2 regions of the Pseudomonas kurunegalensis genome follow, and region 2 is predicted to be linked to the other one. Evidence: riboswitches for the same ligand, from Rfam matches in the RefSeq annotation. Region 2 holds a riboswitch; the other holds the start of a gene.
What was found. A riboswitch is a leader RNA that binds a small molecule or an ion and turns the genes downstream of it on or off. The one in region 2 is predicted to bind thiamine pyrophosphate.

Region 1 (4,421 bases), 2.7 Mb from region 2:
TCAACTGCGAAGCTGAAAACCTGGGGCCGCTTTGCGGCCCATCGCGACACAAGGCCGCTCCTACAGGGGGCAGCGCTGCGACTTAGACTTTGTGGTACAGCTGGCTGCCTTCCTGGCGGAACCGCTCGGCCTGCTCGCGCATGCCTTCTTCGACCGACACGTCCACGGTCTCGATCCTGGCGGCGTATTCACGCACTTCCTGGGTGATCTTCATCGAGCAGAACTTCGGCCCGCACATCGAGCAGAAGTGCGCGACCTTGGCCGATTCCTTCGGCAGGGTCTCGTCGTGGAAGGCACGGGCAGTATCCGGGTCCAGGCCCAGGTTGAACTGGTCTTCCCAACGGAACTCGAAGCGCGCCTTGGACAAGGCGTTGTCACGAATCTGCGCGCCCGGGTGGCCCTTGGCAAGGTCGGCGGCGTGCGCGGCGATCTTGTAGGTGATGATGCCGGTTTTCACGTCGTCCTTGTTCGGCAGGCCCAGGTGCTCCTTGGGCGTGACGTAGCAGAGCATGGCGCAACCGAACCAGCCGATCATCGCCGCACCAATGCCCGAGGTGATGTGGTCGTAACCCGGTGCAATGTCGGTGGTCAGCGGGCCGAGGGTGTAGAACGGCGCCTCGTCGCAGCACTCCAGCTGCTTGTCCATGTTCTCCTTGATCAACTGCATCGGTACGTGGCCTGGGCCTTCGATCATGCACTGCACATCGTGCTTCCAGGCGATCTTGGTCAGCTCGCCGAGGGTTTCCAGCTCACCGAACTGCGCGGCGTCGTTGGCGTCGGCAATCGAGCCAGGGCGCAGGCCGTCACCCAGCGAGAAGCTGACGTCGTAGGCCTTCATGATTTCGCAGATCTCGTCGAAGTGCGTGTACAGGAAGTTTTCCTTGTGGTGCGCCAGGCACCACTTGGCCATGATCGAGCCACCACGGCTGACGATGCCGGTAACACGTTTGGCGGTCAGCGGCACATAGCGCAGCAGCACGCCGGCGTGGATGGTGAAGTAGTCCACGCCCTGTTCGGCCTGCTCGATCAGGGTGTCGCGGAACAGCTCCCAGGTCAGGTCTTCGGCCACGCCGTTGACCTTTTCCAGCGCCTGGTAGATTGGCACGGTACCGATCGGCACCGGCGAGTTGCGGATGATCCACTCGCGGGTTTCGTGGATGTGCTTGCCGGTGGACAGGTCCATGACCGTGTCCGAACCCCAGCGGATGCCCCAGGTCAGCTTGGCCACTTCTTCCTCGATCGAGGAACCCAGGGCGCTGTTGCCGATGTTGCCGTTGATCTTCACCAGGAAGTTGCGGCCGATGATCATCGGCTCCACTTCCGGGTGGTTGATGTTGGCCGGGATGATCGCGCGGCCACGGGCGATTTCCTGGCGGACGAATTCGGGGGTGATTTCTTTCGGGATGTTGGCGCCGAAGCTGTGGCCGGCGTGCTGCTCTTTCAGCAGGCCGGCGGCGCGGGCCTCTTGCAGCTTCATGTTTTCGCGGATGGCCACGTATTCCATCTCGGCGGTGATGATGCCCTGGCGGGCATAGTGCATCTGCGAGACGTTGGCGCCGGCCTTGGCGCGGCGCGGGTTGCGCACGTGGGCAAAGCGCAGCTTGGCCAGTTCGGCATCGTTCAGGCGCTGCTGGCCGAAATCGGAGCTCAGGCCGTCCAGGCGCTCGGTGTCACCACGGGCGTCGATCCACGCCGAACGCACATCGGCCAGGCCCTTGCGCACGTCGATGATCACGTTGGGGTCGGTGTACGGGCCAGAGGTGTCGTAGACCAGCACCGGGGCATTGGTTTCGCCACCGAAATCGGTCGGGGTGTCGTCCAGGCTGATTTCACGCATGGGCACGCGGATGTCCGGGCGCGAGCCTTCGACATACACCTTGCGCGAACGCGGGAACGGTTGCACGGACTGCTGATCGACTTGTGCCGATTCGCTGAGGTTGATCGCTTTTTCTTGTTTGGTCATCACAGGCTCTCCAGACGGCTTCCTAGCAGTGGAATGTCGGGGTGAACCTGAATGGCGCGGACGCACCCATGATGGGTGCAGTGCCGGATATGGGGGTGCCTGAAGCTGCATGCAGCTGCGACATTCCCGGACCTGGCACAAGAGGCTCCCCGGGAAGGCGAGCAATCTTGTTCCCTACGCAGGCGCTAACCTGATCAGGTTCAACGGGATCCGCACCTCTGCGATCTCAGCCTTTGCTTCAAGGCACCCCGACAAGAACATGCGCAGTCTAGACTGGAGTGGTCGGCAAAGCCAAGCGGGTAAATGCGCGGTTGATGAAAGGCACACCAGGCGATTGTTGCCGGGGGCGCATGGCACTACACTGGCCCGTCATCCGATACTCAACAGTTCAGTAATTAAATTTCGTACAAGGATTGCCTCTATGCTGCGCAAACTCTCACTGGCGATAGCCGTGTCTTGTGCGTCCAACGGAGTGGTCTGGGCAGCGGACGTGCCCCCGACAGTGAAGACCGACCTGGTCAGCGTCTACCAGGAAGCGGTGGACAACAACGCCGACCTGGCCGCCGCCCGCGCCGATTACGGCGCCCGCCGCGAAGTGGTGCCACAGGCCCGCGCCGGGTTGCTGCCCAACCTGTCGGCTGGCGCCGAGATGATGAACACCCGCACCAAGCTGGACGAGCCTTCCATCACCTCCAATCGCAGCGGTAACTCATGGAGCGCGACGCTGGCCCAGCCCATCTTCCGCGCCGACCGCTGGTTCCAGTTGCAGGCAGCCGAGGCTGTCAACGAACAGGCGGCGCTGGAGCTGTCGGCCACTGAACAGAACCTGATCCTGCAAACTGCGCAGAACTACTTCGCCGTGCTGCGTGCCCAGGACAACCTGGCCGCCACCAAGGCCGAAGAGGCCGCGTTCAAGCGCCAGCTCGACCAGTCCAACGAGCGTTTCGATGTGGGCCTGTCGGACAAGACCGACGTGCTGCAGTCCCAGGCCAGCTACGACACGGCCCGGGCCAACCGGATCATTGCCGAGCGCCAGGTACAGGATGCCTTTGAAGCACTGGTCACCCTGACCAACCGTGAATACACCTCGATTCAAGGTGTGGTGCACAGCCTGCCGGTGCAGGTGCCAACGCCCAACGACGCCAAGGCCTGGGTCGAAACTGCCGGGCGCCAGAACCTCAACCTGCTGGCCACCAACTACGCGGTGTCCGCCGCTGAAGAAACCCTGCGCCAGCGCAAGGCCGGCCATGCGCCAACCCTGGATGCAGTGGCCAAGTACCAGAAGGGTGACAACGACAGCCTCGGTTTCACCAACCCGGCGCCGCAGCAGAACGTGCGTTATGGTGGCGACGTCGAGCAGACCAGCGTCGGCCTGCAACTGAACATCCCGATCTACAGCGGCGGCCTGACCAGCTCGCAAGTACGCGAGGCTTACCAGCGCCTGAGCCAAAGCGAGCAGCAGCGCGAAAGCCTGCGCCGCCAGGTGGTGGAAAACACCCGCAACCTGCACCGCGCGGTGAACACCGACGTAGAACAGGTGCAGGCGCGCAAGCAGTCGATCATCTCCAACCAGAGTGCGTTGGAAGCCACTGAAATCGGTTACCAGGTGGGTACCCGCAACATCGTCGACGTGCTCGATGCCCAGCGCCAGCTGTACACCTCGGTGAGGGATTACAACAACAGCCGCTATGACTACATCCTCGACAACCTGAGCCTGAAGCAGGCGGCCGGCACCTTGAGCCCACAGGACCTGGCGGACCTCAAGCGCTACCTGAAGCCGGACTACAACCCGGACAAGGACTTCCTGCCACCGGACCTGGCGGCAGCCGCCGCCAAGAACTTCGAGCGTCGTCCTTGAACTCAGGGAGCACGCGGACAGTGTAGGAGCGGCCTTGTGTCGCGAAAGGGCCGCACAGCGGCCCCGGCAATCTTGCAGTTATGCGAAGATCCCGGGGGCGCTTCGCCCCCCTTTCGCGACACAAGGCCGCTCCTACAGGGATCGCATCGCTGCGAAGATCAGCGGATAAGCGCACCCAGCCCATCGAGCAAACGCTGCAATGCTCCCTGATTGGCCCGCATCACCGCCCTGCCCGCCTCACCCATGCGCTGCGCATCCTGAGGCAGCTCGACCAGCCTACGCACCGCCCCGGCCAACCCATCGGCATCGTCCACCTGCTGCAACGCCCCCGCCTCACGCAGCATCGCGCTGATCTCAAGGAAGTTGAACACATGCGGCCCCATCAGCACCGGCAACGCCAGCGCTGCCGGCTCCAGCGGGTTATGCCCACCCGTCGCCACCAGGCTGCCACCGACAAAGGCAATGTCGGCCAGCGCATACAGGAACAACAACTCACCCATCGTATCGCCAAGCAATACCTGGGTTTGCGCATCGACGGGCGTGCCAGCAGAGCGCCGCACGGTAGCGAATTGCTCGCTGCACAGCACATGTACCGCATTG
Region 2 (4,421 bases):
CCTTTGCTGGTCTGCTTGATGACGGCCTTGTATTTCTCCGACAGCACGTCGGCCAGCGAAATGGCACCTTCCGGGCCCTTGCCGGTGCGGTGTTCCTCAATGTTGACGAAGTACAGCTTGTCGCCCACCTTGATGCCGTTCTTGGCGAAGTTGATGATGATGTCGTAGCGCTCGGCGATACCTTGCAACGGCAGGATACCGTTGTTGTCCTGCAGGTTGCCGTCACCGTTGAGGTCCATGGTGCCGTCGAATGGCACGGCATGCTCCATGATGTTGCCGTCGTTGGCGATCATGTGGAACGGCACCCGCGCATACGACACGTTGGAACCGGCCGGCCCCTTGAATTCGCCGGTGGTGCCGGCAATTTCACGCACGACTGCGAACTTGAAGTAGCGGGATACCGAGCCATTGAGCAGACGGAAGCGGTAACTGCGCGCGCGCACCTTGAGCTTGGGCTGGTACTGCCAGTTGACCAGCATCTGGTCGCCAAGGAAGCCATCGGTGTTGAACGGGTTGAACCACAGTTGGCCGTTGGCATCCCACGCCTTGTCGGCCATCACCAGGTTGACGTCGTAGTCGCGGTTGCCCCAAGGCATGCCCGAACCGCTGGGGAAGCGCAGGTTCACGCCATCCTGCAGGGCCTCGTTGCCGCGGTCCAGGGCGCTGTAGTAGTTCATCATCACGGCGTTGCCCTTGTAGACGTTCTGCGCCGTGAAATCCATCATGTGGTCGTGGAACCAGTGGGTGCTCATGGTTTCGCGCCAGTCGCCGCGAATCTTGATGCTGCCGTTCTGGCAGGTTTTCAGCCCTGGCGAGCCGTCATTGACGAACAGGGTTTCACCCGGTGAGCAAGGGAACGCGGCACGCGGGTCTTGTGCACGGGTGTTGATGGTGTCGTAGCCGGCCAGCTGCACCGGCCAACGGTAGTCATAGTACTGGCCAGGGAAGAAGTAGGCGTTGGCAAAGCCGTCGCTTTCGGCCGGGGAGTGGCCGTTGTGCTCGTGGGTCGAGATGGTGTGCAAGCCAAAACCGCCGTTGGCCGAAGGGTCGATCGGCAGGGCGTTGTAATGACGCATCAGCACTGGCTGGCCATAGCGCACCATCAGCAACTTGACCGGGAAGGTGCCATCGAACGTCCACAGCGACTTGTGGTTCTGCAGCGGCATGTTCGGGTGGAAGCGGGTGTCGATGCCCTTGGTGGTGCCCAGCGTGGTCGGGATGTCGGAGGTCTGGTAGTACAGCCCGCCCGGGGCAAATTCACCGACCGCATAGTTGTGCAGTTGCTTGCGGTCGCGCAGGCCCTGGTTGATGCGCGCACCGGCTTGCGCGGTCTTGAACGCAGTCTGCGGGTAAAACTCGTTCCAGCGCTGGTGTGACCAGCCTTTTCCTGGTGGACGGCCTTCGGCTGGGGAGCCAACGGGCTGGCGGTTGAGGAACATTTCGATCTGCGCCTTCCACGGGTTGCGGTCCAGCACATTGGAAAACTGGGTCGGGAACGGGTACAGGCCCGGCTGCTTGAGGAAGGCCTCCAGGGCAGTGCCACTGGGACCACTGCGCGCCACTACGTTAGGGTCCTGCGCGGGTGCAGCGCCCAAGGTGGGGACCGGGAAGGTCAGGCTGGGCGGCGGCAGGGTGGGGTCGAGTTTTTCTGTGCCGAATTCTTCGAACAGCAGCAATTGCTGGGTAAACGGCTGCGCACCGAACAACGGGCTGGGTTTGCCGTTGGTGGGGTACCTGTCCGAGGTTTGCAGGGCTGGCGGTAGCACGTTGTCGGTGCGCACCGTGTTGCGGTCGCCATACACACCATTGGTCAGCTCCAGCGAGCCCCGGTTGGCTTCTGGCAGGGTCTCCAGGTTTAGCAGGGCCGGGGTCGGGTCGGCCGGCTGGTCGGTGTAGGCGGAAGGGTCGGTTGGCGGCGGCGGGCTGTTATCGTCGAGGGGGGCCGCTGTAACCGTGATCAGCCCGAGGCTGAGCATCAGCGCGGTGACGGTGGACAGCTGGAATGCATGCCTAGCAGGGTGGATCACGGCAGGTGTTTTCATTGCCTTATGCCTCGCTCGCGGCTGTATGGCGTACTGCCTTCAATGGCGTTTTGCCCGGTATATGGCCTTGAGCAACCGCTGTGCCAACTGAAAATTCAGTAATGCTTTGTTAAACAATTCCTTGTAGTACCTGATGTGCGCTAAATAACGGGGCGTCAAAAATGGGGATGTTCCCCCAGTAGCGGGCCCCCATTACCCACACATTGGGTGCAGTGGGTAGTGACAGCACCCGCGCCCTGGGGTATACCTGAACGCCACCAAGGGGAGCCCGGCAACGGGCTGAGAAACCGCTGAACGTTGCAGCGCGGTGACCCTTCGAACCTGATCCGGATCATGCCGGCGAAGGGATGGGATTCGTAACCTGCCTTTTTGCCGGTCTCACTGCGAGGCCCGTCCATGCTCACCGCCAAGGTCTCGCTGTCACCCCCGTCAAGGACAGCAACATGACCGAACGTTTCAGCCAGTCCCTGCGCCGCCAAAGCGAGCCGACCTGGTCGGCGGCCGTTGGCCACCGTTTCGTGACCCAATTGTGCGACGGCAGCCTGCCGGCCCCGATCATGGTCGACTACTTGGTGCAGGACCACCGTTTCCTCGACAGCTTCCTGACCTTGCTGGGCGCGGCCATCGCTACCGCTGACACGTTCGAGGCTCGCCTGCGCTTCGGCCGTTTCGCCGGGATGATCTCCAGTGACGAGAACACCTACTTCCTGCGCGCTTTCGAGGCCCTGGATGTAAGCCCGGCGCAGCGCACTGAACCGGCCGACACTGCGCCAACCGCAGGTTTCAAGGCGATCATGCGCGAAGCGGCAGCCACCCGCTCCTATGCGGCGGCGCTGGCGGTGCTCAACGTTGCCGAAGGCCTGTACCTGGACTGGGCACTGAAGGCGCCGAAACCGATGCCGGACAACTTCGTTCATGCCGAGTGGATCACCCTTCACGACAACCCGGACTTCCAGGCCTTCGTTGCCTTCCTGCAAGCCGAGCTGGACCGCGTCGGCCCGCAGGAAGCCGCACTGGCCAGTGATTTCTACCAACGCACCGTCGAGCTGGAGCTGGCCTTCTTCGATGCCGTCTACCCGGAGGGCAAGTGAGCATGGATATCTTCGAGCGCCTCAAGGCTGCCGCGACCCAACAGTGGAACAGCTACGTCGACCATGACTTTGTGCGGCAGATGGGCGAGGGCACGTTGAGTGAGGACGCGTTCCGGACTTACCTGGTGCAGGATTACCTGTTCCTTATCCAGTTCGCCCGTGCCTGGGCGTTGGCCGCCTATAAAAGCCGCCGCCCGGCGGACATACGCGCCGCGCAGGCCGGGCTGGCAGCGATTCTGGATGAAACCGAACTGCATCTGCGTCTGTGCGCGCGCTGGGGGCTGACCCAGGCCGATATCGAGGCGGCGCCAGAGCACCAGGCTACCGTGGCCTATACCCGCTACGTGCTGGACTGTGGCGCCGCCGGCGACCTGCTGGAGCTGCATGTGGCGCTGGCACCGTGCGTGATCGGCTATGCCGAGATCGGCCGTACCCTGGCCGAGCGGATTGGCGACTTGAGCAACCACCCGTACCGCGAGTGGATTGGCGAGTACGCCGGCGAGGGCTACCAAGGGGTGGCGGCGGCGGCGCGCAAGCACCTGGATGAACTGGCAGCGCGGAGCATGACCGAACAGCGCTTCGCAGACCTGGTGGGGATTTTCGGGCAGGCGTCCAGCCTGGAGGCTGATTTCTGGCAGATGGGGCTGGACAGCCAGTAAATCGATACCTGCGCCAGGCACTGGCGGATACCCTTGGGCTCGACCACTATGCAGGTAGCGGCGATAAGCGAGCCCAAGGAGTAACAGCATGAACATTATCAATGCACGCTTGCGCGGCAAGCCCGGTTTGTACCGCATCGAACTGAGCGGCGAGCGCATTGCCACCATCGTGCCCCAGGCCGAGGTAGTGGCACCCGTTGCTACCGATGACCTTGATGCCGGGCAAAACCTGGTGGTGGCACCCTTTGTGGAACCGCACATTCATCTGGATGCCACCCTGACCGCTGGCGAGCCGAAGTGGAACATGAGCGGCACGTTGTTCGAAGGCATCGAGCGCTGGGCCGAGCGTAAGGAAATCACCACCCACGACGACATCAAGGTCCGCGCAAAAAAAACCATCGGCATGCTGGTGGACCACGGTATCCAGCATGTACGGACCCATGTCGATGTCACCGACCCGAACCTTACCGCGCTCAAGGCCATGGTCGAGGTGCGTGACGACGTGCGCGAGCTGATCGACTTGCAGATCGTCGCCTTCCCTCAGGAGGGTATCGAGTCGTATGCCAATGGGCGGGCGCTGATGACCGAAGCCGTGGCCATCGGTGCCGATGTGGTGGGCGGCATTCCGC

Region 1: linked by a shared signal. The riboswitch ahead of thiC (phosphomethylpyrimidine synthase ThiC) and the one ahead of QQ992_RS13120 (TenA family protein) in region 2 are both predicted to bind thiamine pyrophosphate.

The regions. Positions count from the first base shown of each region.
Region 1 is NZ_CP127871.1:5,596,920-5,601,340, forward strand. Features, by position in the region: gene thiC (phosphomethylpyrimidine synthase ThiC) at 83-1,963, opposite strand; TPP riboswitch at 2,118-2,224, opposite strand; gene QQ992_RS25560 (TolC family outer membrane protein) at 2,385-3,821, shown strand; gene waaA (lipid IV(A) 3-deoxy-D-manno-octulosonic acid transferase) at 3,980-4,421, opposite strand, start outside.
Region 2 is NZ_CP127871.1:2,938,704-2,943,124, reverse strand. Features, by position in the region: gene QQ992_RS13125 (Ig-like domain-containing protein) at 1-2,042, opposite strand, end outside; TPP riboswitch at 2,293-2,407, shown strand; gene QQ992_RS13120 (TenA family protein) at 2,486-3,133, shown strand; gene tenA (thiaminase II) at 3,130-3,792, shown strand; gene codA (cytosine deaminase) at 3,881-4,421, shown strand, end outside.